DNA from 3 places in the Aestuariirhabdus litorea genome. Region 2 is predicted to be linked to each of the others. Evidence: predicted binding sites of a transcription regulator. Region 2 holds the regulator's gene; each other region holds the start of a gene.
What was found. The regulator FNR, encoded in region 2, switches genes on or off when oxygen is low (the NO sensors DNR and NnrR bind a similar motif). The targets are predictions, from matches to a motif close to TTGATNTANATCAA.
Positions count from the first base shown of each region.

Region 1 (10,454 bases), on a different contig from region 2:
AGCGCGAAGCTGCACAGGAGTTGGAGGAGCAGCGGGAGCAGGAGAGGCTGTCCCGTGAAGAGCAGTTCGCTGCACAACGTGAGCGGCAGCGTGAGCAGGAGCGCCTGCAGCGGGACCGCCTGCTCAGAACCAACCAGGGACTGGCTGATACCTATAGCGTTTTGAGCCAAGTCAACCTGCTTTCCGATAGCAAAGGTTCAATCGACCTCTCGGCCTGACCAGCCTTTTCCCTGTATTTCCTTCCTTTCTGAATCTCAAGCAGCAGCTTGAGGCGGTGGCTTGCTGTAATTGTTGGAGGCAACCAGAAATAGTTGACATTAATGCTCTGTAAACGTATGTTTCAAACAGCTGTTTGAAAGCTAACTATTACAATAGACATCCTCCGCACTTCGGAAAGGCTGTCGTTCAAGCGAGCGCTCAGGTCGTAGTGCTCGATGGTCACAACAAGAGTTCGAGGTTTCCCCATGCCAGAATATAAGGCCCCCCTGCGAGATATTCGTTTTGTCCGTGATGAGCTGCTCGGTTTTGAGGAGCATTACGCAACCTTACCCGGCTGCGAAGAGGCCACTCCGGATATGGTAAACGCCATTCTGGAAGAGGGTGCCAAGTTTTGTGAGCAGGTCATCGCCCCCCTCAATCGTGTGGGCGATACCCAGGGCTGCACCTGGAGCGAAGAGGGGGTTAAGACTCCCGATGGTTTTAAAGAGGCCTATGAGCAGTTCGTAGAGAGCGGTTGGCCCTCACTGGCCCATGATCCCGAAGTGGGCGGACAGGGCCTGCCGGAGTCGTTGGGTCTGGTGATGAGCGAGATGGTGGGTGAGGCTAACTGGTCCTGGGGTATGTATCCTGGCCTTAGCCACGGCGCCATGAACACCATTCATGCCCACGGTACCGATGAGCAGAAGCAGACCTACCTGACCAAGCTTGTATCCGGTGAGTGGACCGGTACCATGTGCCTGACCGAGCCCCATTGCGGAACCGATCTCGGCCTGCTGCGGACTAAAGCCGAGCCCCAGGCGGACGGTACCTACAAGGTCAGCGGTACCAAAATCTTTATCTCTGCGGGTGAGCACGACATGGCCGATAACATCGTTCATATCGTACTGGCTCGCCTGCCCGATGCCCCTGAAGGTACCAAGGGTATCTCCCTCTTTATCGTTCCCAAGTTTCTGCCCGATGCCGATGGCAATGTGGCCGGGCGCAACGGCGTAAGCTGCGGGTCGATTGAGCACAAGATGGGTATCCACGGTAACTCTACCTGCGTCATGAACTTTGACGAGGCGACCGGGTTTTTGATCGGCCCTGAAAACAAGGGCCTCAATTGCATGTTCACCTTTATGAACACGGCGCGTCTGGGTACCGCGTTGCAGGGGCTGGCGCACAGTGAAATCGCCATGCAGGGCGCACTGAGCTATGCCCGTGAGCGTCTTCAGATGCGCTCTTTGACCGGTCCCAAGGCTCCCGAAAAGGCGGCAGACCCCATTATTGTGCACCCTGATGTTCGTCGTATGCTGTTGACTATCAAGGCGTTTACCGAAGGTAACCGCGCCATGGCCTACTTTGCGTCCAAGCAGGTGGATATCACCCAGCACGGTACCGAGGAGGAGCGTAAGGAAGCGGACCAGATGCTGGCGTTCCTGACACCGATCGCCAAGGCATTTATGACCGAAACCGGATTTGAGGCCGCCAACCACGGTATCCAGGTTTATGGTGGTCATGGCTTTATCAGTGAGTGGGGTATGGAGCAGAACGTACGTGACTGCCGTATCTCCATGCTGTACGAAGGCACCACCGGGGTTCAGGCGCTCGACCTGTTGGGCCGCAAGGTACTGATGACCCAGGGTGAAGCCCTCAAGGGATTCACCAAGCTGGTTCACCTCTTCTGTAAGGAGAATGCCGAGGATGCTTCCCTGAAGGAGTTTGTTGAACCGCTGGCAGCGCTCAACAAGCAGTGGGGGGAGATGACCATGAAGATCGGTATGAGCGCCATGAGCAACCGTGAGGAGGTGGGCGCTGCTTCTGTCGACTACCTGATGTACTCAGGCTATGCCGTTCTGGCTTACTTCTGGGCACAGATGGCCAAGATTGCCAAGGCCAAGCTTGAGGCCGGTTCCACCGAAGCCGACTTCTACGAAGCTAAGGTCCACACCGCTCGCTTCTATTTCCAGCGTATTTTGCCCCGTACCCTGGCCCATAAGGCCGCGATTGAGTCCGGTGCGGATAACCTGATGGAGATGGGTGTTGCACAATTTGGTCCTGAGCAGTAAGACAGGGTCCGGTGCTACTAAAAACCCGCTCCAGTGAGCGGGTTTTTTTACTAACGGGTTTCGTCGAGGATAACGAACCCTAGCAAGGTCATCGGGAGCCCGATCAGAATCACAAAGGGTAATACCGGGTTGCACAGCATGAGAAGTCCTGCGGCCAGCCAGAGGGTGCGCACAATGCGCCGTTTGGCGCGGTAACGGGGAGTAAACGTGCGATGGTAAAAGTGTTTTTCATCAGGCTCTTCATGCCACATCCAGTGTGGCAGAACCGCCATTCGTAGCATCAACATCAAGATCGGCATGGTTCCTATCCTCCGTCTGCTAAATCTAGAACAGCTTTGCGGGGATGTCAGGGGGTGTCATAGACAGGTTTGCCATATTGAGCACTTTCTGGGCGGGCAGGTGTCAGAAACAGGGCCGCTGCCAGGAAATAATATCGTGACCTATTGGTCACAAACAGACTAATTGAGTCTATCTAGTTCTTTGATTATGATCGGGTCCAAGTTACGGATCCGCTTATAAGCCCTACGGGATCGGGGCATCCATAGTAAGAAATTGAGCTAAGAGGTTTACAGCATGGCTGAATACAAAGCACCGTTGCGGGATATCCGCTTCGTAATGAACGAAGTGTTTGAGGCAGACAAAATCTGGGCATCGCTGCCAGCACTGCAGGAAACGGTCGACCCTGAAACGGCCGATGCGATTCTGGAAGAGGCGGCCAAGATGATCGAAGGGATGGTTGCCCCGATCAACCGTAGCGGCGATGAAGAGGGTTGTCAGTGGAATGAGGGTGCCGTCACCACCCCGAGCGGCTTCAAGGAAGCCTACCAGACCTATGCCGACGGTGGCTGGGTGGGCCTGACCGGTAATCAGGAGATGGGTGCCATGGGGATGCCCAAGATGCTCTCCTCGCAGGTAGAAGAGATGACCATGGCCGCCAACTTCTCTTTCGGCCTCTATCCGATGCTGACAGTGGGCGCCTGTCTGTCGATCAATGCTCATGCCACTGAAGAGCTGAAGCAGGCCTACCTGCCCAATATGTATGCGGGTACCTGGGCCGGCTCCATGTGCCTGACCGAGCCCCACAGTGGCACCGACTTGGGTATCATACGTACCCGTGCCGAGGACAATGGCGATGGCAGCTACAGTGTCACCGGAACCAAGATCTTTATCACCGGCGGTGAGCATGACCTGACCGAAAACATCATTCACCTGGTGCTGGCCAAGTTGCCGGATGCCCCGGCAGGCCCTCGAGGCATCTCCCTGTTCCTGGTGCCCAAGATCAAGGTCAATGCCGATGGCTCCCTGGGCGAAGGTAATAATGTTAGCTGCGGCTCCATTGAACACAAGATGGGTATCAAGGGCTCCGCTACCTGCGTGATGAACTTTGATGGCTCCACCGGCTACCTGGTGGGTGAGCTCAACAAGGGGCTCGCCTGCATGTTTACCATGATGAACTACGAGCGCCTGGGGGTGGGTATCCAGGGACTGGGTGTGGGTGAGGCCTCCTACCAGAGCGCCATCGAGTACGCCCGTGATCGTATCCAGGGGCGGGCGGCTACCGGTCCGGTGCAACCTGAAAAGGCAGCTGACCCGATCCTGGTACACGCTGATGTTCGCCGTATGCTACTGAACATGAAGTCCACCACAGAGGGAGGGCGGGCATTCTCCTCCTACGTTGCCAAGCAGCTCGATCTGGTGAAGTTCAGTGATGACAACGAGGTGGTGGCTCGTGCCGAAGCGATGGTGGCGCTGTTAACACCGGTCGCCAAGGCCTTTATGAGTGACATGGGTCTGAACAACACCATCGATGGCCAACAGGTGTTTGGTGGACACGGCTATATTCGCGAGTGGGGCCAGGAACAGCTGGTCCGTGATGCCCGCATTGCACAGATCTACGAAGGCACGAACGGGGTGCAGGCGCTCGACCTGATGGGGCGTAAAACCGTAGCCAACGGTGGCGAGTGGACCCGCATGTTCCTGGACGAAGTCCGCGAGGCGGCCCCCGGTGCGCCGGAAGAGTTTCGTGCCCCCCTGCTCGACGCCTGTGACCGCCTGCAGTCTGTGACCGACTGGGTTCTGGATCGTGCAGCCAATGACCCCAACGAGATCGGAGCGGCATCGGTTGAGTACCTGCACCTGTTTGGCTACACCGCTTACGCCTATATGTGGGCGCTCATGGCGACCAAGGCCCAGCAGAAGCTGGATGAAGGCACCCAGGAGCCGGACTTCTATCAGGCCAAGCTGGTGACGGCGCGCTACTTCTACCAGCGCCTGTTGCCCCGCAACCTGAGCCTGGAAGCGAGTATCCAGTCGGGTGCGGCACCGCTGTACGCACTGGCGGACGAGCTGTTCTAAGTCTGTCTCGGTGCGTGGGCTTGGCCTGCGCCAGCAAAAAGGGGATGCCCGCTCTGCGGGCATCCCCTTTTTTATGTCTCTAGAGGAGTGGGTAGCCGGTTAGAATTTATAACCGATACCGACCATATACACCCAGGGGTTGATATCCACATCCTTGGCTTTGACCCGTGTACCGGTGGTTTTGCCCTTGAACTCGGCTTCGGTCTGGATATTGAGCTTCCAGACGGAAGCGTTAACCGCGAGGTTGTCGGTGATAAAGTAATCGGCCCCGGCATGGAAGGCCATACCCCAGGAGTCATCCAGGTCCAGGTCATACTTTTCATTGACCGTCGTGACGGCTGCTAAGCCGTTTTCCAGCTGGCTGCTGGCTTCTTCGTCAAAGAAGGTGGTGTAGTTGATGCCCGCCCCCAGATAGGGCTGGAACTTGGAGTCGGTGCCGCCCAAAGGGTGGTAGAGCGCGGTTAGGGTCGGTGGAAGGTGCTTGGTGCTACCCGCTTTGTTAATCCCCAAAGCCGCCATCGTGGGCCCTTCAACCTTAATGTCATGCTCAAAGGGGGTGGCGGCCAGCAGGCCCAGTCCCACCTGATCGGTCACCATCCAGGTGAGGGTCAGTCCCAGCTGGGTATTGCTATCGATGCTGCTAACCTGGTTTCCTGCTAGAGGGCTACCGTTGAGCAAAAGGTCATCGCTGTCCTCACCGCTTGGGTTTACGCTGGCGGCGCCGGCACGAACAATAATATCCCCCGCCTCCAGAGCCATCGCCTGTCCCGACAGGGTCGCGCTGGCCGCAAGAATCGCCGTAAGAAGAGTCAGTTTTTTCATAGTTCAGATCCCTGTGTTGATTTCAGTGTGTCCAAAAACAGTCCTGTGGTGGATTCTATACTCCCCTAAAAAACGCTCGTATTGATATAACTCAACAAACGCTCTTTGTTGCGGGTGGCTATGGGGGGGTACTTGAATGGATTCGGTGATATATCTCATGCAGTGTTCGGCAAAGGCCATAAATGAATTTCATGATAGACCATTTTTATGCGGATCCAAGGGATCAAGCCTCTTTTGCTGATACACTTTCGAACCCATTCTCGCCGTTGACACAGGAGTCCCCGTGATTACCGACGCGTTTAGCCGTCTGCCTGTTGCGGCGCTGCTGCCAGAGGTGTTGCAGGAGTTAGAGCAGCGCCACAACCTTGTGTTACAGGCCCCCCCCGGCGCGGGTAAAACCACGGCCGTCCCCCTGGCGCTTTTGGATGCGCCCTGGTTGCAGGGGCGTAAAATCCTCCTGCTCGAGCCCCGGCGCCTTGCCGCTCGTGCCGCAGCGCAGCGGATGGCGTCCCTGCTGGGCGAGCAGGTGGGGGAGCGGGTTGGCTACCGGGTCTCGCTGGAGCGCCGGGTGGGACCCACTACCCGTATCGAGGTGGTGACCGAAGGGGTCTTGATTCGCCAGCTACAGAGCGATGCGGAGCTGGCGGACTATGGTGTCGTCCTCTTTGATGAATTTCATGAGCGCTCCCTGAATGCCGACCTCGGTTTGGCGCTGTGCCGACAGGTCCAGCAGTTCTACCGGGACCAGGACCCGCTCAAGTTGGTGGTGATGTCCGCCACCCTCGATGGTGCTCGGATCAGCCAGAGCCTGGACGACGCCCGCTTGCTGACCAGCAGTGGAAGGGCGTTTCCGGTGGCGGTGCACTATCGGGATATTGGCTCACTGGCGCGGGAGGCGGCGCAGTGGTACCCGGCCCTGGTCAACCTGTTACGCCAGCTGCTGAATGAGGAACGGGGGGATATTTTGCTGTTCCTGCCCGGTAGTGGTGAGATCCAGCGCCTGTCAAAGCTGCTGCAGGAAAATCCCGATTTTTCCGGCCTCTCACTCTGCCCCCTCTACGGGGAGCTGACCCCTGAGGAACAGCAGCGGGCCATCGCCCCCTCGGTGCCGGGCCAGCGCAAACTGGTGTTGGCCACGCCGATCGCAGAGACCAGCCTGACCATCGAAGGGGTGCGTATTGTGGTCGACAGCGGCCTGGTGCGACGCCCCTGCTTCGATCCGGTGTCGGGTATGACCCGCCTCGATACCCAGCGAATCTCTGCGGCCTCTGCCAGCCAGCGTGCGGGCAGGGCAGGTCGGGTGGAGGACGGCCTCTGCTACCGCTTATGGAGCGAGGGGGTGCGGCTGGAGAACCACTCCAAGCCGGAGATGCTGGAGGCCGATCTGGCCTCACTGGCCCTCGAACTGGCAACCTGGGGCGAGTTGGAGCCCGATGATTACCTGTGGTTGGATAGCCCGCCACCGGTCCACTACCGGGCTGCCTGTGAACTGCTGGAGGGGCTGCAGGCCCTCCAGCGGGATGCGCGAGGACAGTGGCAGGTCAGTGCCCACGGGAGGGCGATGGCGGAGCTGGGTATGCATCCGCGACTGGCGCATATGGTGATCCGTGCCAAGCGAGAGGGAATAGGTTACGCAGCCTGCCAACTGGCGGGCTTATTGAGTGAGCGGGACCTGCTGATCGCTCACTCCGGCTACCCCGATGCCGACATTATGCTTCGACTTTCCGTGATGGAGGGGGAGGCGGCACCTATGAAAATGAGTGTTCGTCATGGTGCGTTGCAGCGAGCGAGGCAGCTTTCCCGGCAGTGGCAACGCCAGTTCAGGGTTAAGTCTTCCCGTTATGATCGTTCACAGGTTGCCTGCCTGCTGGGGTGGGCCTATCCCGACCGGATCGCGCAGCGCCGTGGTGCCGAACCGGGTCGCTACCGGCTAGCTAATGGTAAAGGTGCCTCGCTGCCGGTCGATGATGCCATGGCCCATCACTCCTGGCTTGTCGTGGCCGAGCTGGGAGGAATGAAAAACAGGATTGATGCTCGTATTTTTCTGGCCTGCGAGCTGGACCCCGCGTTGTTACGTGAGCAGTTTGTTGACCAGATTATCAGCGTCAGGGAGGTGTGCTGGGACCCGCGCCAGCAACAGGTAGTCGCTCAGAAGCGAGAAACCCTGGGTGCTTTGACGGTTCAGCAGCGCCGCTTGCAGGAGCCCTCGGCAGCAGAGATACAAAGGGCGTTGTTGCAGGGGGTGAGGGAGCGGGGTATCGAGGCGCTGCCCTGGAGCGATGAAAGCCTTGCCCTGCGCCAGCGTTTTGCCTTTGCCGCCCGTTTTGACACGTCGATTCCCATCCTTGACGATAACTGGTTGCAGGCGAACCTGGAGCAGTGGTTGCTCCCTTACCTGGAGCGGCAGACCCGACTGGAGCAGCTAAAGGGGCTCGATTTCAGTCGCATGCTAATGGCTCTGCTGGATTGGGAGGGCCAACAGCGGCTGCAACAGCTGGCCCCCGAGCGCTGGACCGTTGCCTCGGGGTCTCGCCTGCGGATCGATTACAGTGACCCTGAGGCACCGGTGCTTAATGTCCGCCTGCAGGAGCTGTTCGGTTGCGCTACACACCCCTCTCTAGCCGGGGGGCAGCAGCCTTTGACCCTCAGTTTGCTTTCGCCTGCCCAGCGCCCCGTCCAGGTCACCCAGGATCTTGAGAGGTTCTGGCGTGGCAGCTATGCCGAGATAAAGAAGGAGATGAAGGGGCGTTACCCCAAGCATTACTGGCCCGATGACCCCCTGCAGGCAGAGCCCACCACGCGCACCAAGAAGCATATCAAGGGCGCCGGAGGGAACGCCGGCGCAGATTAAGCTTGCCCCGGCAGGAGCAGTGCTGGAAAGCAATCGCCGGCTGGGTAATACTTGATCGCAGGTCACCTCTATTGATGACGTAGAACGGAGCTCCATGAAAACGCGTTTCAGGAACAGGGTAGTGGTTGTAACCGGTGCAGCCGCGGGCATCGGTCGCCAGCTGTGCCTGCGCTTCGCCCAGGCCGGCGCCTGGATTGTGATGCTCGACCTGAAGCAGGAGCCCCTCGACGCGCTGGGTAACCAGCTGATGGTCAAACACAACACCAAAGCCCTGGGGCTGGTGTGCGATATCAGCGATCCCGACGCCGTGGCCCAGGCCTTTGATCGAATTCTCGACCAGTTTGGCGGTATCGACCTGCTGATCAATAACGCCGGTATTGTTCACCGCAGTGCCTTTGTGGACACCGAGCTTGAGGTGTTTCGACGGGTCATGGAGGTGAACTACTTCGGCTCTCTCTACTGCACCAAGTCGGCACTGCCGTCGCTGCTGGAGCGTAAGGGGATGATCATCGCCATGAGCAGTATGTCCGGGTTTGCCCCCCTCTGGCATCGCAGTGGCTACAGTGCCAGCAAGCATGCCCTGCACGGTCTGTTCGATTGCCTGCGTGTGGAGCTGGCGGAATCGGGTGTTCAGGTGATGATGGTTTGCCCCGGTTTCACCGCCACCGATATTCGCAAGAACGCCCTGCGCGCGGATGGCTCCATCCGTGGTGAGCCCTTCCCCTGGATCGGCGATGTGGCTTCGGCGGTGGATGTCGCCGAGGACGTTTTCCAGGGGGCCTTGAAAGGCAAGCGACTGCTGGTGCTCTCCAATGTGGGGCGCGGTTCGCGTTTACTCTATCGCTTCTTTCCCCAGCTGTTTGAGCGCCTGGTCTCAGCCCGTCTCAGCGGTGTGGGGGATCAAAAATCCTGAAGAGCCTGCTCAAAAGCTTTCGCTAACAATTCCCCGTCAGCCCCCTATAGTGTAAACACGGAATGACAGAGGAGGTTGGATTGTGGGATTACTGGTAGATGGCAAGTGGCAGGATCAGTGGTACGACACCGGTGAAAGCAATGGCGCCTTTGTGCGAGAGGGCGCCCAGTTTCGTAACTGGATCACAGCCGATGGCGCTCCCGGCCCCTCCGGAGAGGGGGGGTTCAAGGCGGAGGAGGGACGTTATCACCTCTATGTTTCCCTGGCCTGCCCCTGGGCCCACCGCACCTTGATCTTTCGTCAGCTGAAGGGGCTGGAATCACTCATTAGTATCAGCGTTGTGCATCCCGACATGCTTGAAAACGGCTGGGCGTTTGGCCGTGATATGGCAGGCACGACCGGCGATACCCTGTTTGGTCACGATTACCTGCATCAGCTCTATACCCGGGATACCCCGCAGTACAGTGGTCGTGTAACCGTCCCGCTACTCTGGGACAAGGAGCGCGAACGCATCGTCAGCAACGAGTCCTCGGAGATCATCCGTATGCTCAACAGTGCGTTTGACGATCTCACTGGCAATCGACTCGACCTCTACCCGACCGACCTGCGAGAGACCATCGACCGCCTTAACCGGCGCATCTATGAAGAGGTCAACAACGGTGTCTACCGGGCGGGGTTTGCGACCACCCAGCGGGCCTATGAGGAGGCGGTGGTTGCCCTGTTTGGTGCGCTGGACTGGCTGGAGCTGCATCTGGCCGATCACCGCTATCTGGCGGGGGAGCGGATCACCGAAGCGGATTGGCGTCTATTTACCACCCTGGTGCGGTTTGATGCGGTCTATGTCGGTCACTTCAAGTGCAACCTGCGGCGTATTGCCGACTATACTCACCTGAGTCACTACCTGAGGGAGCTTTACCAGTGGCCCGGGGTCTCCGTTACGGTGGATATGCAACATATAAAAAGGCACTACTACTACAGTCACGGCCAGATCAACCCCACCCGAGTGATACCGGTCGGTCCTTTGTTTGACCTGAGTGCCCCTCATGATCGCGGTCGGCTTGAGAGCCTGTAGCTAAAGAAAAACGCACTGTTGCCGATCTTGTAGCATGGCGCGCCGTTTCCTGCTGGCCAGGGTGATGGCGGCTTATTCACGTCTTTGTTATGAGGAAGGTGCTATGGGCTCCTGGTCAATTCAATGGAAGATAACGATTGCCACCGGGCTTTGCCTGCTGGTGACCACCGCAGC
Region 1 covers NZ_QWEZ01000002.1:1,071,363-1,081,816, forward strand. Annotated here, with positions in the region: gene D0544_RS15130 (putative metalloprotease CJM1_0395 family protein) at 1-218, shown strand, start outside; gene D0544_RS15135 (phenylacyl-CoA dehydrogenase) at 465-2,267, shown strand; gene D0544_RS15140 (hypothetical protein) at 2,318-2,566, opposite strand; gene D0544_RS15145 (acyl-CoA dehydrogenase C-terminal domain-containing protein) at 2,841-4,622, shown strand; gene D0544_RS15150 (OmpW/AlkL family protein) at 4,722-5,444, opposite strand; gene hrpB (ATP-dependent helicase HrpB) at 5,728-8,295, shown strand; gene D0544_RS15160 (SDR family oxidoreductase) at 8,390-9,208, shown strand; gene D0544_RS15165 (glutathione S-transferase family protein) at 9,291-10,280, shown strand; gene D0544_RS15170 (methyl-accepting chemotaxis protein) at 10,384-10,454, shown strand, end outside.
Region 1: a site for FNR is predicted at 5,526-5,539, ahead of D0544_RS15150 (OmpW/AlkL family protein). Genes of this name have one in related genera too.

Region 2 (10,454 bases):
CCGAACCAGCAGGACACCATCGTACGTCGCGAAAACCGGCTTGCCATTCGTCGCCTCGCGGTCAGCGGCATCGGCATGATGCAGGTGATGATGTACGCCATTGCCCTCTATGCCGGCGCTATGCAGGGGATGGAGACGGTGCACCGAGACTTTTTGCGCTGGGTCAGTTTCGTCGTTGCCACCCCGGTGGTGCTCTACGCTGCCCGCCCCTTTTTTGAGGCCACCTGGCGCGACATGAAGACCCGCCACCTGAGCATGGATGTGCCGGTCTCGATCGCCATTGGCGGCGCTTACCTGGCCAGCAGCTGGGCCATGCTGTTCGGCGGCGGGGAGGTCTACTTCGACTCGGTCTGTATGTTTACCTTCCTGCTGCTGCTGGGTCGTTTCCTGGAGATGCGCGCGCGCCACCGCACCAACCGCAGCGGCAACGCCCTGCTCAGCCTGCTTCCGGCCAGCGCGGTGCGGGTGAGCGACGGTAGCGAGGAACGCATTGCCATCGGCGAACTGGAGGTGGGTGATCGGGTTCGGGTGGGACCGGGCCAGAACATTCCCGCCGATGGTCTTGTGCTGGAGGGGTGCAGCAGTGTCGATGAGTCGGCGCTAACCGGCGAGTATATGCCGATCCGCAAGGAGGCTGGAGACCGGGTCATCGCCGGTAGCGCCAATGCCGAGAACAGCCTGCTGATCGAGGTCAGCAACATTGGTACCGAGACCCGCCTGTCCGCCATTGTGCGCCTGCTCGACCGGGCTCAGCAGGAGAAACCCAGGGCCGCCCGTATCGCCGACCGGGTCGCCAGCTGGTTTGTGGCGGCAGTACTGGTGACGGCCGCCCTGGTGTTTGGCTTCTGGTACCAACACGCCCCCAGCGATGCATTCTGGATCACCCTGTCGGTTCTGGTGGTGACCTGTCCCTGTGCCCTCTCGCTGGCAACCCCCACCGCCCTGACAGCCGCTACCGGGTTTCTCCACGGCCGTGGGCTGCTGGTCACCCGTGGCCATGTGCTGGAGTCCCTGAACAGCATTACCCACATCCTGTTCGACAAAACCGGCACCCTGACCCGGGGCAAACTGACTCTGGAGGAGGTCGTCCTGCTGGGAGAGCGGGATCCCGAACAGTGCCTGGCCCTGGCCGCGCGCCTGGAGGCACAGTCGGAACATCCCATCGCGCGGGTGTTTCAGCGTCCCGAGCTCCCGGCAGCGGAGCAGCTGCGGCATCTTACCGGAGAGGGGGTCGAGGGCGTCATCAACGGCCAGCGCTACCGCCTGGGCAAACCCGGCTTTGCCCTGCCCGGCGCCCCCCTTGCAACCCCAAAGGCGGAGGGACAGTGGCTGCTACTGGCCCATAACGAAGCTCCCCTGTGCTGGTTTCGTCTCAACGACCAGCTGCGCCCCGAAGCGGCTGACACCGTCGCCCGCCTGCAACAGCAGGGCTACCGGGTAGAGCTGGTCAGCGGAGACGCCGCGCCGGTGGTGGATGCGATGGCCAGCCAGCTTAACACCGACCTTTCCCTGGCGGCTGCAACCCCGGATATCAAGCTCGACCACCTACAGGCACTGCAAAAAGCGGGTGCCCGTGTATTGATGGTAGGCGACGGTATCAATGACGTACCGGTGCTGGCGGCCGCCGATATCTCAATTGCCATGGGGGGAGCCTCCGACCTGGCCAAGACCAATGCCGACATGGTGCTGATGTCCGGCGACCTCAACCAGCTTACCGATGCCCTGCATATTGCAGCGAAAACCCGCGCCATCATTCGCCAGAACATCGCCTGGGCACTGGGGTATAATCTGTTAGCCCTGCCGCTGGCGGCCAGCGGCCTGCTTGCCCCCTGGATGGCAGCCATCGGCATGGCGACCAGCTCACTGGTGGTGGTGGGTAACGCCCTGCGCCTGGGGCGAGCCATCCCATCCAATCGTTAAGGGAGTCCCCCCGTGGAATCGATCTACCTGCTGATCCCGATCGCCCTGCTGTTTGTTGCCCTCGGCGTATGGATCTTTTTCTGGGCCGTAGACAACGGGCAGTTCGACGACCTTGAAGGGCCCGCCCACAGCATCCTCTTCGACGAGGAACTCCCGCAAAAGCCATCCAGCGGCGACCAGTCCCAGGAGCAAAAGAACCCTACGTCAGAGAATCCCACCACAGAGAGCCCCAAGCACGGTGACTGACCTCTACCTGCTGTTAACGGCTTTTACCCTGGGACTGTTTGGCGGCGCCCACTGCGTTGGGATGTGTGGCGGGATCATGGCCGCCCTCAGCTCGGGAATGGCACCGGGCAAGGGCCGACTGCTGCCCCTCCTGCTCAGCTACAACCTCGGCCGTATCCTCAGTTACAGCCTGGCCGGCGCCCTGATGGGAAGCCTCGGCTGGGCACTGCAGCAACAGGGCAGCCTGGTGGTGACCGGCATGCGTACCCTGGCCGGGGTGATGTTGATTGCCATGGGGCTCTACCTCGCCAACTGGTGGCGGGGACTGGTGATGGTTGAGCGCGCAGGAGCCCTGCTGTGGAAACCCCTGCAACCCTATGCCAGCCGCCTGCTGCCGGTGCAGAGCGCAGGGCCCGCCCTGCTGCTCGGCCTGCTGTGGGGGTGGTTACCCTGCGGCCTGGTCTACAGTACCCTGATCTGGGCCGCGACCCAGGGCAGTGCCCTCGATGCCGCCCAGTTGATGCTGGCCTTTGGCAGCGGAACCCTGCCCCTGATGCTGGGCGCGGGAATCCTCTCCTCGCGCCTCGGCGATGTGATGCGGAACCGGACAACGCGGGGACTGGCTGGTATGCTGGTGATACTATTCGGGTTATGGACCCTTCCGGGGGGCCATCAACAGTGGTTGATGCAGCTGTTTCAGCCTCTGGCCGCCGGCACTTGATGAGAGTCAACGCATTCGACGGAACCCCTGATTAGACTTTACGTCTGATCCAAAGCGGCGATATGGCTCGTCGTAGACCCTGTGACACTAACGACTGAAAGTGGATATTCAATGAGCAACAAGCTGGTTTGGGACCTTGACCTGATCAAGCGCTACGAAGGCGCCGGTCCCCGTTACACCTCATACCCCACGGCCGTCCAGTTCCACGAACTGTTCAGCATTAACGAATACCGTGCCGCGGCGGCCAAGAGTGTCGAGAAAAACACCCCCCTGTCACTCTACTTTCACCTGCCCTTCTGCACCCACGTTTGCTACTACTGCGGTTGCAACAAAGTGATCACCAAGGATCGCACCAAGGCGATCCCCTACCTGGAGTTGCTGCACCGCGAAATCGAGATGCAGGCGGAGCTGTTCAGCAACCAGCAGATCGTCGAACAGCTGCATTGGGGCGGCGGCACCCCCACCTTCCTCAGCATCGAGCAGATGCAGGCTTTGATGGCCAAAACCCGCCAGCACTTCAACCTGGTGGATGAGAGCGAGGGGGATTTCTCCATCGAGATCGACCCCCGTGAGGCTGACTGGTCCACCATGAATGCCCTGCGCGAGATGGGCTTTAACCGCTGCAGCCTCGGGGTGCAGGACCTTGACCGCAAAGTGCAGAAAGCAGTCAATCGGGAGCAGTCCGAAGAGGCCACCATGGCGATCATCGACGCAGCCCGTACCCTGCAGTTCCAGTCGATCAATATCGACCTCATCTACGGCCTGCCCTTCCAGACCGAAGCCAGCTTCATGAAGACACTGGAGCGGGTCATCGAGATCGCTCCCGACCGGCTGTCGGTGTTTAACTATGCCCACCTTCCCGAGCGCTTTATGCCCCAGCGGCGGATCAATGCCGAAGACCTGCCCTCGTCCGCTGAGAAGCTGGCGATCATGCAAAACACCACCGAGCGGCTGCTCGAGGCGGGCTATGTCTACATCGGCATGGATCATTTCGCCCGTCCCGATGACGAGCTGGCGATTGCCCAGGAGTCGGGCACCCTGCACCGTAACTTCCAGGGCTACACCACCCACGCCCATTGCGACCTCGTCGGCATGGGGGTTTCCTCTATCAGCCAGGTCAATGGCGCCTACAGCCAGAACCACGCCGACATCAAGATGTACATGAACCGCATCGAAAACGGTGAGTTCGCCATCAAGCGTGGCCTAGAGATGAATCAGGACGATTTTATTCGCCAGGCCGTCATCTCACAGCTGATCTGCCACTTTGAGCTCGACTTCTCAAGCATCGAAGCGCGCTGGAACATCAACTTTGCCGACTACTTTGCCAAGGAGCTTCAGCAGTTGCAGCCGATGGCGGAGGATGGGCTGGTCGCACTGGACCAGAACGGCATCGAAGTGACCGGCCGCGGCCGCCTTCTGATCCGCAATATCTGTATGCAGTTCGATCACTATCTGGGACAGGAGAGCAATAAGGGGCGCTTCTCCAAGGTGATCTAACCCCTTCATGTTCGTACCTCTGTGGCGGAGGTACGAACACTCCCCCTTCCCGCCCACTCCCGCTCTTCTGCAGCCTGTCTCTGCAGTAGGGTTTTGTTTTATGCCTGATTTCCCCTACAATGACTGCCAACCTGACACAATGAAGGGGCTTGTTGCCATCCATGAGCTCAAAACTCACCGTTAAGCACGTAAATTCCGTGGCCTGCAAGGAATGCAGCCTGAGCTCGCTCTGCCTGCCCATTGCCCTGGCCATCGACGAAATCGACCAGTTGGATGACATCATCAAGCGGGGACGCCCCCTGAAGAAAGGGGAACACCTGTTTCTTGAGGGAGACCCTTTTACCTCCATCTACGCCGTTCGGTCCGGCGCCCTCAAAACCTATACCTCAACCAATGAGGGAGAGGAGCAGATCACCGGTTTCCAGTTGCCCAGTGAAATTTTGGGCCTGAGCGGTATGGACGGAGACACATACCCTGTCTCCTCCCAGGCCATGGAAACCACCATGGTGTGCGAGATCCCGTTCGAGAAGCTTGACGAGCTGTCGGACAAGCTGCCCCAGTTGCAGAAGCAACTGATGCTACTGATGAGCCGTCGCATCCGTGACGACCAGCAGATGATGCTGCTGCTCAGCAAGAAAAACGCGGACGAACGCATCGCCACCTTCCTGGTCAACCTGTCGGCACGCTTCCGTCGCCGCGGTTACTCCTCCCATGCGTTCCGGCTGTCGATGTCCCGCAACGAGATGGGTAACTACCTGGGGCTTGCGGTAGAAACCGTTAGCCGCGTCTTTACCCGTTTTCAGCGCAGCGGCCTGATCGAAGCCAACGGCAAGGATATCAACATCCTCGACTCGGAGCGCTTGTGCGCCCTGGCCGGCGGTCGCCTGGTCGATAAGCCCAAGGACACCGCTCAGTCGCACTGATAGCCCTCAAGGACCCGCAATGATCTTTGATGAATACTATATTAAATCCCTGGTTCGCCCCATTCAGGACTGGCCTAAACCGGGGGTCACCTTTCGCGACATCACCCCTGTTTACCTCTCCCCCAAGGCCCAGCGTATGGTGGCCGATAGCCTGATCCAGCGCTACGTCGAAACCGAGATCACCCACATCGGCGCCCTCGATGCGCGGGGCTTCCTGCTGGGCTCAGTGCTGGCCTACGAGTTGAACAAGCCCCTGGTACTGTTTCGCAAACAGGGCAAACTCCCCTCCGATACCCTGCAGCAGGCATACGATATCGAGTATGGACAGGCGGTACTGGAAGTTCATAAGGACGCCATCCCGGCAGGCGCCAGCGTACTGTTGCTGGATGACCTGATCGCCACCGGCGGCACTCTGTGCGCCGCCGCCTCCCTGGTGAAGGCGCTGCAAGCGACCATCTACGAAGCGGCCGCGATTATCGATCTGCCCGATCTCGGCGGTAGCCAGCGCCTGCAGGACCTTGGCATACCCACCTACACCCTCTGCGCATTCTAATTCCTGAGGGCGCCCCTCTGCAGCGGGGCACCCTTTCCCCCTTTAGCCTGTAAATAGTCAAATCAGCTAAGCCCCTGCAACACCCATAGCCAAAGATTCCAAAAAAAAAGAAAAAACAATCAAAAACAGGCTGTTAGGCGGATGTTTTGTGTCTAGAATCAAATTTACCTGCTAACTTTGGCAATCAATCATCGACGGCAGGCTTCATAGGGACACTGGGGGGTGAACCGATGGGAATTGATGCCGAGCAGCTCGGCCTGCATATTATTCAACCCACTTTGACCGAGTGTGGTTATTACACCGCTGCGGCCCAGCGGCTGTTACTGGGCACTGCCGCCGCCGAGAGCAACCTGGGGGAGCAGCTCTACGGCAAAGAGGGCGGACTGGGTCTCTACCGCATTTCACCGCAGGTGCACCAACAGGTATGGGACGATTACCTGGTGCACTATCCAGACCTCGCCAGCCGCACCCGGGGGCTCGCAAGCCAGCGTCACTTTTTGCAACAGCCCCACCAGGAGCTGGTTTTTAACCTCACCTACGCCACGGCGATCGCCTGGTTTAACTACCTGCGTTGCGGTGCCGACCTGACGGGGGTTGAGGCATCCAACACCCAGGCCCTGGCCGATATCTGGTGGCACTACTACCACCCAACCGACCCCGACGGGGCTCGCTTTGTAAAGCACTACCCCTTAACACGAGCCGCGTAACGGGTCAGCACCGTAGCCTTAGGCGCCGGATACTGATAAAAAGGGGTCTGACTCCCAAGGCCCCGTTTTATGAAAATCCTGCTTGCCCCCGACTCCTTCAAAGGCTCCCTTAGCGCCGCTGAGTTTTGTACCATCGCCCGACGGGCGATACTGGCTCAATTACCCTCGGCGATCGTTCACAGCTGCCCCCTGGCCGATGGGGGCGAGGGCACCGTCGATGCCCTGATTGCCAACACCCAGGGAGAGCGCATCAGGCTCGAGGTAACCGGCCCCCTGGGTGACCCGGTTGAGGCCAGCTACGGCATCCTCGGGGATGGCACCACCGCAGTTATCGAGATGGCCAGCGCCTCGGGGCTTCCGCTGGTGCCACCCAAACGGCGCGACCCCATGCTCACGACCACTTTTGGCACCGGCGAACTGATGCGAGATGCCCTGTCGAGGGGCTGCACCCACCTGATTCTGGGAATCGGCGGCAGTGCTACCCACGATGCCGGTGCCGGCGCCCTCAGTGCCCTGGGGGCGCTCCTGCTCGATGCCGAAGGCAAGCCCATCGGCGCGGGGGCCAAAGGCCTGCTGACCCTTAACCAGATCGACCTCAAAGGGCTGGACCCTCGCCTGCAGGGGGCTCGCCTTGAGATCGCCTGCGATGTGGCCAACCCCCTGCTCGGTCGCAATGGCGCCACTGCGGTCTATGCCCCCCAGAAAGGGGCCGGCCCGGAGCAGATGGCGGAACTGGAATCGGCGCTCGAGCGCTTTGTCACCGTGGCCTGCCGTGACTGCCACCTTCCTGCGGCCCTCTTTGATCAGCCCGGCTGCGGGGCAGCCGGAGGCCTGGGCGCAGGACTCACCGCGGCCCTGGGCGCGACGCTAAAGCCGGGCTTCCCGATCATCGCCGATGCACTGGGGCTGGAGGAGCGTCTTGAGCGGGAGCGGTATGACCTGATCATCACCGGTGAAGGAGAGATCAACAGCCAAACCCTGGAGGGAAAGCTGCCCGTGGGCGTTGCCCGCCTGGCCGCGGTGCGCGAAATACCGGTGATTGCCGTGGTGGGAAACATAGGCGAAGGGGCCGAGCGCACCCACAGCGAAGGGATCGGTAGCATCCACAGCATCGTCCCCGGAGCCTGCTCTCTGGAAGCGGCCATGTCACAGGCACCGCAGCTGCTGGAACGCTGTGTCGGGCAGCTGATCCGCCTCTGGCGCCTGGCTAAGGAGAGCTAATCCCGGCTTACTGGGGTGTAAAGCGGGCCTCGATCCGGAACCCGGCATTCAGGTCCTCATGGATCAGGGTCATCTCCCCGGGCTTGATATTGATGATGCCCTGCGCCGCCATCACCCGGGTTTCAGGTACCTGGATACCGCTCGGCTGGGTATCGAGGGCAATGAGCTGCGAGCGGGCCACCTGGTACTCCAGGTTGGCCAACTGGCGCATATCAAAGGCAGGGTTACTCAGCGTAAAACTGACCCGGAACCCGTCATCCAGGCTGTCGGAGGTCAAATTGGTGATCAGGGTGCCATTACTGACCCCGCTTTCAGCACTCTTGACGTAACTGACCTCGCGTCCCGAAAAGGCTCTGTAGGGCTGATTGAAGCGGTTACGGTACTGATAGGTCTCCTGCTTGCCATCGTAACTGAGGACGAAGTCGATCACATAGCTGTCCGCAGCCAGGCTCCACCCACTCCAGCACAGGGTCACCAGCAGCAGGAGAAAACGGGCATTCATGGGGTACCTCCCGGCCGTTAGCCCTGTAGGCGCTCCGCACAGCGGATGCAATGGCGCGTAAAGGGCATCGCCTTCAATCGTGCTTCAGGGATGGTTTCACCGCAGCTGTCGCACAGCTCATATTCATCCTCATCCATACGACGCAACGCCAGCTTGATGCTGCGCAACTCGAGGGCCGCCTCCTGGCCAATCGCCTCCAACACCTCATCATTTTCCCGTTCCTGTGCCTGCTCTGACCAATCCTGGTTGCCAGGTTTGGTCAGGTGCTGGTCAATGCGCCCGAGGCGATCCTCCAGCTCCCGCTGTTTTTTGAGCAGATCTTCACGCACCTGTGAGTACTTCATGGACTCTCCTGATCATTAAAGGGGTTTTTGCTGCGGTCACCCAGAGACTTTTATACCAGCTGAGCAGCATAGATATAACATTGGACCACAGTCCACCAGTGTAGTTTCCCTGTCACCCGCAACGCTTGATACAGATCAACGGGGCGACGCCACACTGCAGGCGAGTGTCATACTGATCTCGCTCAGGGGGCGCCCACACTGGGCCTGCCAGCCATTAAATGCCTGCTGCACCAGCGCCAGGTCACGCTGGCTAGTGGGCGCCTTGTCGACCACACCCTGGGCTTTAAGGGCCGTCACCACATCATTCGAGAGCATAAAGGTATCCTTGCCCACCATGCGCAGAAAAGCCGCGCCCGAGCTGCCCCCCAGGTGAGCCCCCCGCTTGGCCAGCCAGCGCCACAGCCCGGTAATATCGTTGCAGGGCCACTGGGCCAGAAATCGTCCTACGCTGCCGTGCTCCGCGGCAATATCCAGCACCATCTGGGCATTAACGGGAACAGTCCGCAGCTTGCCCCTATGGCGAATAAGGTCGCGGTTCTGCATCAACTGGTCAATCTGCTCCTCACTCAGCAGCGCCAGCGCTTCCGGCTTGAAGCCCCATAATGCCTCCTCAAAGGCCGGCCATTTGCTGTCAACCAATGAGTGCTTCAGCCCGGCGCGGAAGATGCGCCGGGTGATGGCCGAGAGGTAATCGCTGTCGCTGAGCGAGACCAGCTCGTCATCGGTCGACACCCGAGGAAGTCGCTGCACCAGCTCTCCCTCCCCCCAGCGCTCAAGGGCCCGCTCTCGAATTCGCTCAAACCGCTCCATACACTTCCCTCCAAACGCCGCTACGCGCCCTTACCAGTACAGGGGGCTTCCGCTATAATAGCCGCCCTTTTGAGCAGACCGGCCTGCAGGCCCCTAACTTCACTATGTCCATCGCCCCCTCCAGTTCCCCTGTTCCCAGCGAAGAGAGCGCCAAGAGCGTCAACCAGAACAAGCTGCACAAGCGCCTTCGCCGTTACGTCGGCCGTGCCATCGCAGACTTTAATATGATCGCCGACGGCGACCGCGTTATGTGCTGCCTGTCGGGAGGCAAGGACAGCTTCGTGATGCTCGACATCCTGCGTAACCTGCAGCAATACGCGCCGGTCAACTTCGACATTGTGGCGGTCAACCTGGACCAGAAGCAACCGGGATTTCCCGCCGAGGTGCTACCCAACTACCTCGAGTCGCTGGGCGTTGAGTACCGGATTGTCGAAGAGGACACCTACAGCATCGTCAAGGAGAAGGTACCGGAGGGGAAAACCACCTGTGCCCTCTGCTCACGCTTACGCCGCGGCATTCTCTACCGCACGGCCACCGAGCTGGGAGCGACCAAGATTGCCCTCGGTCACCACCGCGACGATATTCTGGAAACCCTGCTACTCAACATGTTCTACGGCGGCAAGATGAAAGGCATGCCTCCCAAACTGGTGAGCGACGATGGCCAGCAGATGGTGATTCGACCCCTGGCCTATTGCCCGGAGAAGGACCTGATTCGCTACGCGCAGCTCAAGAACTTCCCTATCATTCCCTGCAATCTCTGCGGCTCCCAGGAGAACCTGCAGCGCCAGGCAATCAAGCAGATGCTCAACGACTGGGACCGACGTTTCCCCGGGCGCATTGAAAGCATGTTTACGGCCATGCAGAACATTGTGCCCTCCCATATGGCCGATACCGGGCTGTTTGATTTTGCGAGCCTGCAGACCCAGGAGGGTGCCTTCGCCGACGGCGACACCGCTTTCGACGCGCCAGAGCTCCCCGCTCAGTTCATGGGCAGCGCAGAGTCCTCCGAGCAGCGGGATCCGGCAGCCATG
Region 2 covers NZ_QWEZ01000001.1:1,033,377-1,043,830, reverse strand. Annotated here, with positions in the region: gene D0544_RS04945 (heavy metal translocating P-type ATPase) at 1-1,920, shown strand, start outside; gene ccoS (cbb3-type cytochrome oxidase assembly protein CcoS) at 1,933-2,166, shown strand; gene D0544_RS04935 (sulfite exporter TauE/SafE family protein) at 2,159-2,866, shown strand; gene hemN (oxygen-independent coproporphyrinogen III oxidase) at 2,978-4,363, shown strand; gene fnr (fumarate/nitrate reduction transcriptional regulator Fnr) at 4,525-5,286, shown strand; gene D0544_RS04920 (adenine phosphoribosyltransferase) at 5,306-5,839, shown strand; gene D0544_RS04915 (hypothetical protein) at 6,070-6,546, shown strand; gene D0544_RS04910 (glycerate kinase) at 6,616-7,767, shown strand; gene D0544_RS04905 (hypothetical protein) at 7,775-8,269, opposite strand; gene D0544_RS04900 (TraR/DksA family transcriptional regulator) at 8,287-8,613, opposite strand; gene D0544_RS04895 (DNA-3-methyladenine glycosylase I) at 8,749-9,423, opposite strand; gene ttcA (tRNA 2-thiocytidine(32) synthetase TtcA) at 9,528-10,454, shown strand, end outside.

Region 3 (10,454 bases), 730 kb from region 2:
ATGCGCACGCTGGACATCGGGGGCGACAAGCAGCTGCCCTACTTTCCTATCAGCAACGAGGAGAATCCCGCGCTGGGGTGGCGGGGAATCCGTTTCTGTCTCGACAACGTGCAGCTGTTGATGACCCAGGTGCGGGCGATGCTGCGCGCGGCCGAGGGCCACGGCAACCTGCGTATACTGCTGCCGATGATCAGTTGCACGGAGGAGCTGGAGAGTTTTATCGAACTGCTGGATGACGCCTGCCGTCAGCTCAAGGCGGAGGGCTATGAGGTGGTACGCCCCAGGCTGGGGGTGATGGTTGAGATTCCTGCCACCATTTCGCAGTTGGAGCGCTGGGCCTCACGGATCGACTTTGTCTCCATTGGCTCCAACGACCTGAGCCAGTACCTGCTGGCGCTGGATCGTAACAACGCGCGGGTTTCGCAGCGTTACGACTCGTTGCACCCCTCGGTATTGGCGGAGATCAGCCGGGTGGTGGAGATCGCCGGTCGCTGCAAGCTCTCCCTCAGCCTGTGTGGGGAGATGGCCTCGGACCCTTCGGCGGTGTTACTGCTGCTTGGGATGGGGGTCAGGACACTGAGCCTGAGTGCCCCGCGCCTGCCCCGCATCAAATGGCTGTTGCGCTCCCTCAAGGAGGCCGAAGCTCGTGCCTTGTGGCAGGAGGTGGCAAAACTGGACAGTGCGACTGCGATTCGCGGGCGCGTGGAGCGCTTCCTGGACGAAAGAGGGCCGCAGGCGCTCGTCCGTTAGTCCTGGGGGGTGGAGGGCTCCGGCGGCTCCTGGGCGCGGGCGCGTTCCAGCAGTGCCTGGTTCTGGGTGCGGCGCACTGGATTCAACTGGTGGTGCAGGGCTGACTTGCTCAGCATGTGGGCGGTGACCGGGGCGGTGATCAGCAAGAACAGGGCGATCACCGGCTCCTTGAAGGTCAGGGTATCCAGATTGAGACCGAAGTCGAGCATGGAGGCCAGCGCGATACTACCGATTCCCAGCGTGGTGGCTTTGGTCGGCGCGTGCAGGCGGGTATAGAAGTCCGGCAGGCGGGCCAGGCCAATGGAGCCGATCAGCAGCATGGTGCCGCCGAGCAGCAAAATCGAAGTGATCAGTATCTCTGTCGTCGTATTCATGGGGCTGTCCTATTCGATGATATCGCCGCGCAGCAGGTATTTGGTGACGGCCACGGTGCTGATAAATCCCAGCATGGCGATCAGCAGCGCTCCCTCGAAGTAGAGCGGCGACTCCATGTGCATCCCCAGCAGCAAAAGCAGGGCGATGGCGTTGATGTACATGGTATCCAGGGCAAGTACGCGATCCTGCAGAGTGGGCCCCTTGAGCAGGCGCCACAGGTTGAGTAGCAGGGCGAGACCGATAAAGGCTCCGCAGAGCAGCATGGCACTCTCTAGCATCCAAAGATCTCCTTCAACGGGGTTTCGTATCGCTGCTTGATGGTGCGGATAAGCTCTTCCTCATCCTCCAGGTTGAGCACGTGTACATAGAGCCAACGGTGGTCTTTGGAGAGGTCCGTACTAACGGTCCCCGGGGTCAGGGAGATGGTGTTGGCGAGGATGGTGATGGCTACTTCGGCCTCGATATCGAGGGGAATGGCGATAAAGGCGGGACGGAGGCGACCGATCGGCCCCAGCACCTGGCGCGCCACCTGGAAGTTGGAGACGATGATGTCCCATACCACGCGCAGTACGTAAAGAAACGCTATCCAGGGTTTGTGGAAGGTCGGCTGGGGGTACTGCAGTGGAGCGGTCAATAGGGGAATTGCCACCGCCAGCAGGCTGCCGAGCACCACTTGCCCCGCCGACAGGCTGTTGTTCAGGAGCAACCAGACCAGCAGCAGCAGCAGGCTGGTACCCGGATGAGGGAAGAGTTTGAAGCCCTTGTTCTCGTTCATGGTTGATTCACCGCATTCATCATCTCTTTCACCGTTGGGTAGGCGAGCTGCATCTGGGCGGCGGCCGCTTCGGTGAACTCCGCGGCGGGGCCACCAAAGATCACCAGCAGGGGGGAGGCCAGCAACAGCCAAACCACCGCCGCCAGCTGCAGGCGAGTCGCGAGCGGGCTATCTCCCGGGTCGCCGGAGACCTTCCAGAACAGGGTGGTACCCGCGCGCGAGACCGCCACCAGGGCGGCGAGGCCGCTGAGCAGAATCAGCGACCAGACCCACAGCATCCCCGCACTGCCGTTGGAGGCCTGCAGGATCAACACCTTGCCCACGAAGCCGGAGAGGGGAGGAAGACCGACCACCGCCATGGCGGCGATAAAAAACAGGGCGCCCAGTACCCCTCCCTGAGTGATGGGGCGGGAGGGGACGAAACGGTCCTCCGCCTTGCCCCGCTGTTTGCCGATCAGGTCGGCCAGCAAGAACAGGGCACCGGTCACCAGCGTGGTATGGAGCATGTAATAGAGGCCGGCACCGAGTCCTGCGCCGCCCACCACCAGAGTTAACAGCAGGGTGCCTACCGAGACCAGCACCAGGTTGGCGGTCAGGGTGCGCAGGGTGGGGCTTGCGAGGACGCCGATGGTACCAATGATCAGGGTGAGGATCGCCAGCGGCCAGAGCCAGGGAAGGGCGACGTCGGCCAGCAGTCCGGCACCCTCACCAAAGATGACGCCGTGGACGCGGTAGATACTGTAGACCCCCACCTTGGTCATGATGGCAAACAGAGCGGCGACCGGTGCACTGGCACTGGCGTAGGTGCGTGGCAGCCAGAAGTGGAGCGGCAGCATCGCGGACTTGAGTCCAAACACCAGCAGCAGTAACAGGGCTCCGGTTTGGGCCAGTACGGCCTCCTGGGGGTGAAGGAGGGTCACCCGCTGCGCCATATCCGCCATATTGAGGGTGCCCAGGGTGCCGTAGAGGATACCGAGGGCGAACAGGAACATCGCCGACCCCACCAGGTTCAGGGTCACGTAGTGGACGCTGGCCTGGGTCTTCTGCTTGCCTCCACCGTGGATCAGCAGCGCATAGGAGGCGATCAGCAGGATCTCGAAAAAGACGAACAGGTTGAAGATGTCGCCGGTAAGGAAGGCGCCATTGATGCCGGTGAGCTGGAACAGGAACAGGGGGTGAAAGTACATCCCCGTGTTGTCCTCGCCTGCACAGGCGTAGAGCAGCGCGCCAAAGCCCAGCACGGTGGTCAACAGCACCATCATCGAGGAGAGGCGGTCGGCGACCAGGACAATGCCGAAGGGTGGGGTCCAACCCCCCAGGCTGTAGACCTGGGTGGCGCTGGTACTGGTGACCAGCAGCAGGGTCGCCACCGCTAATAGCGCCAGTACCGCCAGCAGGGAGCTGACCCGCTGGCGAAAGATATTGCTCTGCAACGGCGGTAGCAGTTGCAGGATCCCAACCAGCATGGGAACCAGGATCGGCAGTATCGCCAGATGCTGCATCATGAACGGCCCCCGTTCTTTTCGGGGGGGGCGCTGCCATCGACGTGATCGTCGCCCAGGTCGGCACGCGCACGCATGGCCAGGATCACTACGAAAGCGGTCATGGCGAAGCCGATGACAATGGCGGTGAGCACCAGCGCCTGGGGAAGCGGGTCGGCGTAGTGGGTGGAGATCCCCAGGATGGCGGCACCGTTAAGGCTCAGCCGTCCACTGGAAAAGAGGAACAGGTTGACGGCGTAGGAGAGCAGGGTGATCCCCATGACCACCGGAAAGGTTCGCCCCCGCAGGGTGAGAAAAATACCGCAGGTGGTGAGAACGCCCACACACAGGGCATAGAGCGCTTCCATCTATTCGTGCTCCGTTTGGGTGGGCCGCTCACCGGTGGTGAGTTTGCCCAGGTTGGCGAGAATCAGCAGTACCGCCCCGATCACGGTCAGGTAGACACCGAGGTCAAACAACATGGCACTGGCCAGCTCGAACTTGCCCACCACTGGCCAGTTGACGTAGTCGAACCAGCTGGTGAGGAAGGGGCGGTCAAAGAACCAGCTGCCCGCGCCGGTGGCGAAGGCGATCAGCAGGCCGCTGCCGATCAGCCATTGGTAGTCGATTTTCAGGCGCTCCTTCATCCAGTCGACACCGTGGGCTACGTACTGCTGGATCAGCGCGATGGCGGTGATCAGGCCGGCGATGAAGCCGCCCCCCGGCAGATTATGGCCGCGCAGGAAGATGAAAACCGATACCAGCAGGGCCAGGGGCAGCAGACCCTGGGAGATGACACCCAGAATCAACGGGTGTTTGTCCTGCGCCCAGGGGCGTCCGTCCATATCACTGGTGGGCATGAAAAGGCGCATCTGGGCGATCAGTTTGTAGATACCCAGGGCTGCGATCCCCAGCACGGTGATCTCACCGAAGGTGTCGAAGCCGCGGAAGTCGACCAGGATGACGTTGACCACGTTGGTGCCGCCCCCGCCCGTTTTGGCATTGGCGATAAAGAAATCGGAGAGTGTCTCGAAGGGGCGCGTCATGAGGGCGTAGTTGATGGTGCCGATGACACCACCGATCAGGGCCGCGATTCCCAGGTCACGAACGATCCGCGATGGGCTCGACTCCTTGGGGGTACGCTGGGGCAGGAAAAAGAGCGCCAGCATCAGCAGAATGACCGTGGCCACCTCCACCAGCAGCTGGGTGAGGGCGAGGTCGGGTGCCGAAAAGACCGCGAAGCTGATGGAGACGATCAGCCCTACCACCGAGAGCATCAGCAGGGCGATCAGGCGCTTACGGTGCCAGATCACGGTCGCCAGGGAACAGAGACAGAGCAGTATCGCGGCCGCGGCCATGATGTTGCTGACCGGAATCTGGGGACGCAGGCCGGCGGTGGTGTTGAGCTCCATCATGGGGATGCCGATCAACGCCAGTGCCAGCAGCATCAGGCAGAGCATGTAGCGCTGCAGGGAGCCGTTTTCCAGCCAGCCCATAAAGCTGGCGCAGCGGGCCAACACCCACTGGACCACGTCATCAAACACCACTTTGGCGTCGGGCTCCGGAAACTGGGCCTGGAAGCGGAACAGGTTGCGGCGGTTGTGGTAGATCAGCAGTCCGCCCCCCATCGCCACCAGGCTCATGACCAGGGGCAGGTTGAATCCGTGCCAGACCGACAGGCTGTAGCTGGGAGGCAAGCCCCCCAGTACCGCACTGGAAGCGGAGGCGAGCAGGTCACCCACCACAAACTCGGGGAAGACCCCCACCAGCAGGCAGAGTGCTACCAGAATCTCCACCGGTACCTTCATGTAGCGGGGGGGCTCATGGGGGGTACGGGGCAGGTCGACCGGCTCACCATTGAAGAACACATCGTGAATGAAACGGATGGAGTAGGCGACCGAGAAGGTGGCACCCACGGTGGCCAGTACCGGGATCATCCAGGAGAGGGAGCCAAAGGCGCCCTGGTCGAGGGTCTCGGCGAAGAACATCTCCTTGGAGAGGAACCCGTTAAAGAGCGGCACCCCGGCCATTGAGGCGGCGGCCACCATCGCCAGGGTGGCGGTGTAAGGCATGTAGTTCCAGAGTCCGTTGAGTTTGCGCATATCCCGCGAACCGGACTCATGGTCGATGATCCCCGCGGCCATAAAGAGGGAGGCTTTGAAGATCGCGTGGTTGATGATGTGGAATACCGCCGCTACCGGGCCGAGGTGGCTGTCGAGCCCGAGCAGCAGGGTAATCAGCCCCAGGTGGCTGATGGTGGAATAGGCCAGCAGTCCCTTGAGATCATGCTTGAAGAGGGCGATGTAGGCGCCCAACAACAGGGTCGCCAAGCCGGTCAAACTGACAATCAGGAACCAGAGTTCGGTGCCCGCCAGCACCGGGTAGAAACGGGCCAGCAGAAAGAGCCCCGCCTTGACCATGGTGGCCGAGTGCAGGTACGCACTCACTGGAGTGGGAGCCGCCATCGCATGAGGAAGCCAGAAGTGGAAGGGGAACTGGGCCGACTTGGTAAACGCCCCCAGCAGCACCAGCACCAGCACCACCGGGTAAAGGGGGTTGTTGCGGATCAGTTCACCGCTGGCCAGCACGGTCTGCAGGTCGTAACTGCCGACCATATCGCCAATCATCAGCAGGCCCGCCAACAGCGCCAGGCCACCTGCGCCGGTGATGCTCAGGGCCATCCGTGCCCCTTTACGGGCATCGCTGCGCTCCGACCAGAAACTGATCAGCAAAAAGGAGCTGATGCTGGTGAGCTCCCAATAGAGCCATAACTGGATCAGGTTGTTGGAGAGCACGATGCCCAGCATGGCCGTCATGAAAAGGATCAGGTAGGCGTAGAACCGACCCATGGAGTCCTTCTCGGAGAGGTAATAGCGAGCGTAGAGGATAATCAGCAGTCCGATTCCCAGGATCAGCAGGGCAAACAGCAGCGCCAGTCCATCCAGGCGAAAGGAGAGTTCCAGCCCGATGGCGGGTATCCAGCTCAGGGTCTGCTGTAAGGGTTGCCCGGCGAATACCTGTGGCAGGTAGCTCAGCACAATGGCCAGCGCCAGTGCGGGTGCCAGCGCTGTCACCAGCGCACAGGTGCTGCGGCCCCAACGCGCGCTGAGCAGAGGCATCAGGGTACCGAACATCGGCAGTAACGGTATCCAGAGAAGGCTCATAAGTTGAAGGAGTTCCTGTCTGACGGTTGATGTGTCCCGTGGCTGACGCTGAAGTGCACCGGACGTCCGAGGGACCGTTAAGGATATCCAGATTAAAAACGGTAGTCTATAAAGCTTCCGTTTATGAAAAAAACCGGGGAGCAGGCCTATGGCGGTTGGAAAGACGAACCTCTGTCACACGCATACTGCTGCTGGCCGAGATATAGGGTTTGCGCCAGAGGGTGAGGGAGAACAGGGGGCCTGATTGGCTTCAAGCCCCCTGGGCATCACCGGCTGGTGATTCGGTTGTGGGTAAGCCCCTGGTGACAGTCGATACAGGTCTCGCCGCGCTCATCCATCTGCTGGTGGTTGAGTCGGGCTCGCTGGGGTTGCGCTGCGAGATTAAAGTTGTCGCCCTGGTGACAGTGACGGCAGTTGGCTGAATTGTCAGCCTCCATCTGTTTCCAGACCGACTCGGCCATCGCCGGACGCAGGCTTTCAAAATTCTCCTTGGTCACGGTGCCTGCCAGCATATGGTAGATGTCGGCGGTAGCGACAATCTTGACCTTCATCTTGTCGATAAAGGGGTGGGGGACGTGGCAGTCGGCGCAGGTGGCCGGGATATCGACGCCATCGCCATAATGGCTCGATGCCTGGTACTCCTGCACGATGGTATCCATCTTCAGGTGGCAGCTGAAACAGAAGGCGTTCTGGTTAGAGAGAACCATGACTCCCTGAAACGAGGCCGCTCCTGCCACTAGCAGCACCACGCCAATGGGGATGCCCAGTAGCAAGGGGGTTTTGAGCCAGCTCCAGAGCCGTTGCCACCGGGTCGGTTTGTGTTCATCCGCGTTCACAATGACCTCCTCGGTTGAGGGGGGAGGGGCAAGCCCCTCCCGCCGGTTGCTATTTGGCGTCGTTCAGGTAACGGGCCTTAAACGCGTCCTGCGCTTCCTTGCGGGCCTTTTTCACCTCTTCGGGCTCATTGCCGCTGAACCAGGCGTGCTCGGGTCGGTTAAGGATCTCTTCCAACACTTTGCGGGCCCGGGCGGCACCCTCGGTGTTGCCGGCATGCTCCGCCTTTTCAACGGTCTCCAGGTATTGCGGTACCATCTCCACGTAGAAGCGTTCGGCCACCTCGAACATGCCGTGCCACTGCACGTAGTCGGGAGCCTGCATGGCGGCACCGTGGCGAGCTCGACGGCCTTCGTGGTGCCAGAGGTAGAACCAGGTCCACTCGATCTCCTCGTCAAAGCCGATGTCGGTGAGCATCTTCTCCTTCTTGAGGGTATCCATCAGGGTCTTGCCGGGGCTGGCGAACTTGTCGTTGTAGAGGTTCACCAGTGAGTCGAACTGCTGGTAGAAGTTATCCACCATGGACTTGGTATGGCAGGACTGGCACACCTCGGCCATATCCTTGCGACGTTCCTGCCAGCTCTTGATCTGCTTGCCCTGGGCCTTGGCCTTGGCGTCGATCTTTTCGGAGATGGCCGGGCGCAGGGTCCAGCTGATGCGATCACCAACGTCGTGGGTGACTGCCTGTTCGCGGGTAGCAGACATGTGGCAGGTAGCACAGGTAGGGGCCGCATCGTAATCCTCACCCACGATCCACTTGGCTGAGTCGAGGTTCATGCGGTCGACGTTGGCGTAGAAGTTGATACCGTGCTTGGACTCTTCGTAGATCTCCTTTTGCGGATGATCGGGGCCCAGGTGGCATTTGCCGCAGGCTTCGGGACGGCGCGCCTGCACCATGGAGAATTCATGGCGCTGGTGGCACGCGGTACAGGCACCAACGGAACCATCGGGGTTGAGACGGCCGATACCGGTGTTGGGCCAGGTAGCCGGGTCCAGGTCACCGTTATCCATCACCTTGACCACCGAACCGTGACACTGCCAGCAGCCATTGACCGCTGCCGGTGACTCTCCATTGAGGGTGAGCGCACCTTCTACCACCTCGGCGAGGAAGTTATCCAGCGAGCCGATAATCTGGCCTGCCTTGGCGTGGTGGCTCTTGGCAAACTGGTCGACTTCGGACTCGTGGCAGGTGGCGCAATCTTTCGGGGAGACAATCACCGCAATCGACTGGCCCTCATGTTTGATGGCGTCCGGGTCGGAGGGGTCGGCCTGGTGGCACTCATAGCAGCCCACATTGGCGCCGTAGTGCTTGGAGCGTCCCCATTGGGCGTAGATCGAGGGGTTCTTGTCCCTGTGGCAGGCGGCGCACTCGGCGCTCTCCTTGCTCAGTTCCTTGAAGGGTTTGAGCACCATCGGCTTGGGGGCGGCCATGCCGGGGGATGCGATAAAAAACAGGAGTGCTGCCAGCACGGTGCAGAGCACGGCGGGCAGGGGGAGTCGTTGGGTGTTCATGGGAGGGTCCTCTCAAGCGTCCTGCTGGGCTTTGATTCAAGCCAGGTACTGCCATCTCCGGGCAACTCATGACTGATACTAGGACAGGCTCAGGGAACCACCTTGATTGATGTCAAGAAACTGGTTTTTTGCTAATCCGGGTCGCCAGACTCGTCCGGCACGCGGTCAGGGGCGGATCCATGACAGCAGGGAGGGAACCCAGGGCAGCCAGCAGAGGAACACCAGGTTGCTCAACAGCCAGCAGGCGTTGGCAAGCCCCTGGTTCAGCCCGTAGAGAGAGGCCGGTACGATGGTGAGAACGGCCGCAGGCATACTGGCCAGGATCAATACGCTAGCGGCCAGCAACCCGTCGCCAAAGGTCTGCAGCCCCAGCAGCCACACCAGTCCCAGCCCCAGCGCGGGCAGCAGGATGACCCTTAAAAGTGCCAGCGGCAGGGCGCGCCCCAGCTCCGGCAACAGGGCGCGGAAACGAAACACCAGCCCCACGGAGATCATCAGCAGAAAGGAGCTGAGTGGCACCAGCAGCGAGGTGATCGACCCCATCCAGGCGGGGCGTGAAATACCTCCCAGGTTAAGTAGCATGCCACACAGCCAGCAGCCCACCACCGCCAGCAGCACCGGGTCGCGCCAGACGCGGGAGGGGGTGTCGACAGGGAACTGGCCATGGCGACGGGCGTAGGGGAACAGCAGGCCGAAGTAGATCAGCTCCTCGAACAGCTTGTAGAGGGGCAGGAGGGCGAGCCCCGGCTCGCCGAGATAGACAAACAGGGTGAGGGAGCCCAGGGCTCCCAGGTTGACGAATCCGCCGCCGGGTCCGTAAACCGCCAGTTCCGCGCCGCTCATACGCAGCTGCCGACCGACCACTAACCCCAGCTGAAAACCGGCCAGCATGATGGCGCCGCCGATGAGGGGGAGCCAGACGAGGGCCCAGTGCAGTTGCTTCAGGTTCCAGATCGCCAACAGAATGGAGAGCGGGACGGTGATACGCAGCGCCAGGGCGACGGCCAGGTTGCGCAGGCGGCCGCTGGTCTCGGGGCGCCAGGCAAAGAGCAGCTGTCCCAGCGTAAAACCGGCAACCATTACAACAAAGATCAGGACAAAGTCATTCACTGCGCCGGCTCGACGAGAAGGGCGGGCGGCCAGTGTGGGGCAAAGCGGCGCGCGTTGCCATTAGTCGCTGGTCGCAGGAACGCTGGCCCCCTTACCCCGCCGAGGCGGTGATCAGGGGGCGCGCGGCTCAGGTCAGCTCTTCGTAGAGGGCGCGAGTGGCCTCTACCGTCAGCGGGATCGGGTTACCGCCGGCGCTGGGGTCATCCACTGCCATCTGCGCCAGGAGATCGAGCTGCTCGCGGTCTACCCCGAGGGCACTGAGTTTCTCCGGGACCTCGAGGCGGCGCGAGAAGTCGATCACCCAGTCGTAAAAACCGTCAAAGCCGCCGGGGATGCCGAGGTAGGCCGCCAGCGGCGCAACCCGCTCCTCAATGGCGGGGCGATTGAAACGGATCACGGCGGGCAGGGCAATGGCGTTGGTCATGCCGTGGGGGGTGTTGTAGACCGCTCCCA
Region 3 covers NZ_QWEZ01000001.1:300,832-311,285, forward strand. Annotated here, with positions in the region: gene ptsP (phosphoenolpyruvate--protein phosphotransferase) at 1-750, shown strand, start outside; gene D0544_RS01445 (Na+/H+ antiporter subunit G) at 747-1,124, opposite strand; gene D0544_RS01450 (K+/H+ antiporter subunit F) at 1,134-1,403, opposite strand; gene D0544_RS01455 (Na+/H+ antiporter subunit E) at 1,397-1,900, opposite strand; gene D0544_RS01460 (monovalent cation/H+ antiporter subunit D) at 1,897-3,402, opposite strand; gene D0544_RS01465 (Na+/H+ antiporter subunit C) at 3,402-3,749, opposite strand; gene D0544_RS01470 (monovalent cation/H+ antiporter subunit A) at 3,750-6,545, opposite strand; gene D0544_RS01475 (NapC/NirT family cytochrome c) at 6,812-7,381, opposite strand; gene D0544_RS01480 (multiheme c-type cytochrome) at 7,431-8,891, opposite strand; gene D0544_RS01485 (AEC family transporter) at 9,057-10,001, opposite strand; gene D0544_RS01490 (iron-containing alcohol dehydrogenase) at 10,129-10,454, opposite strand, start outside.
Region 3: a site for FNR is predicted at 8,994-9,007, ahead of D0544_RS01480 (multiheme c-type cytochrome). Genes of this name have one in related genera too.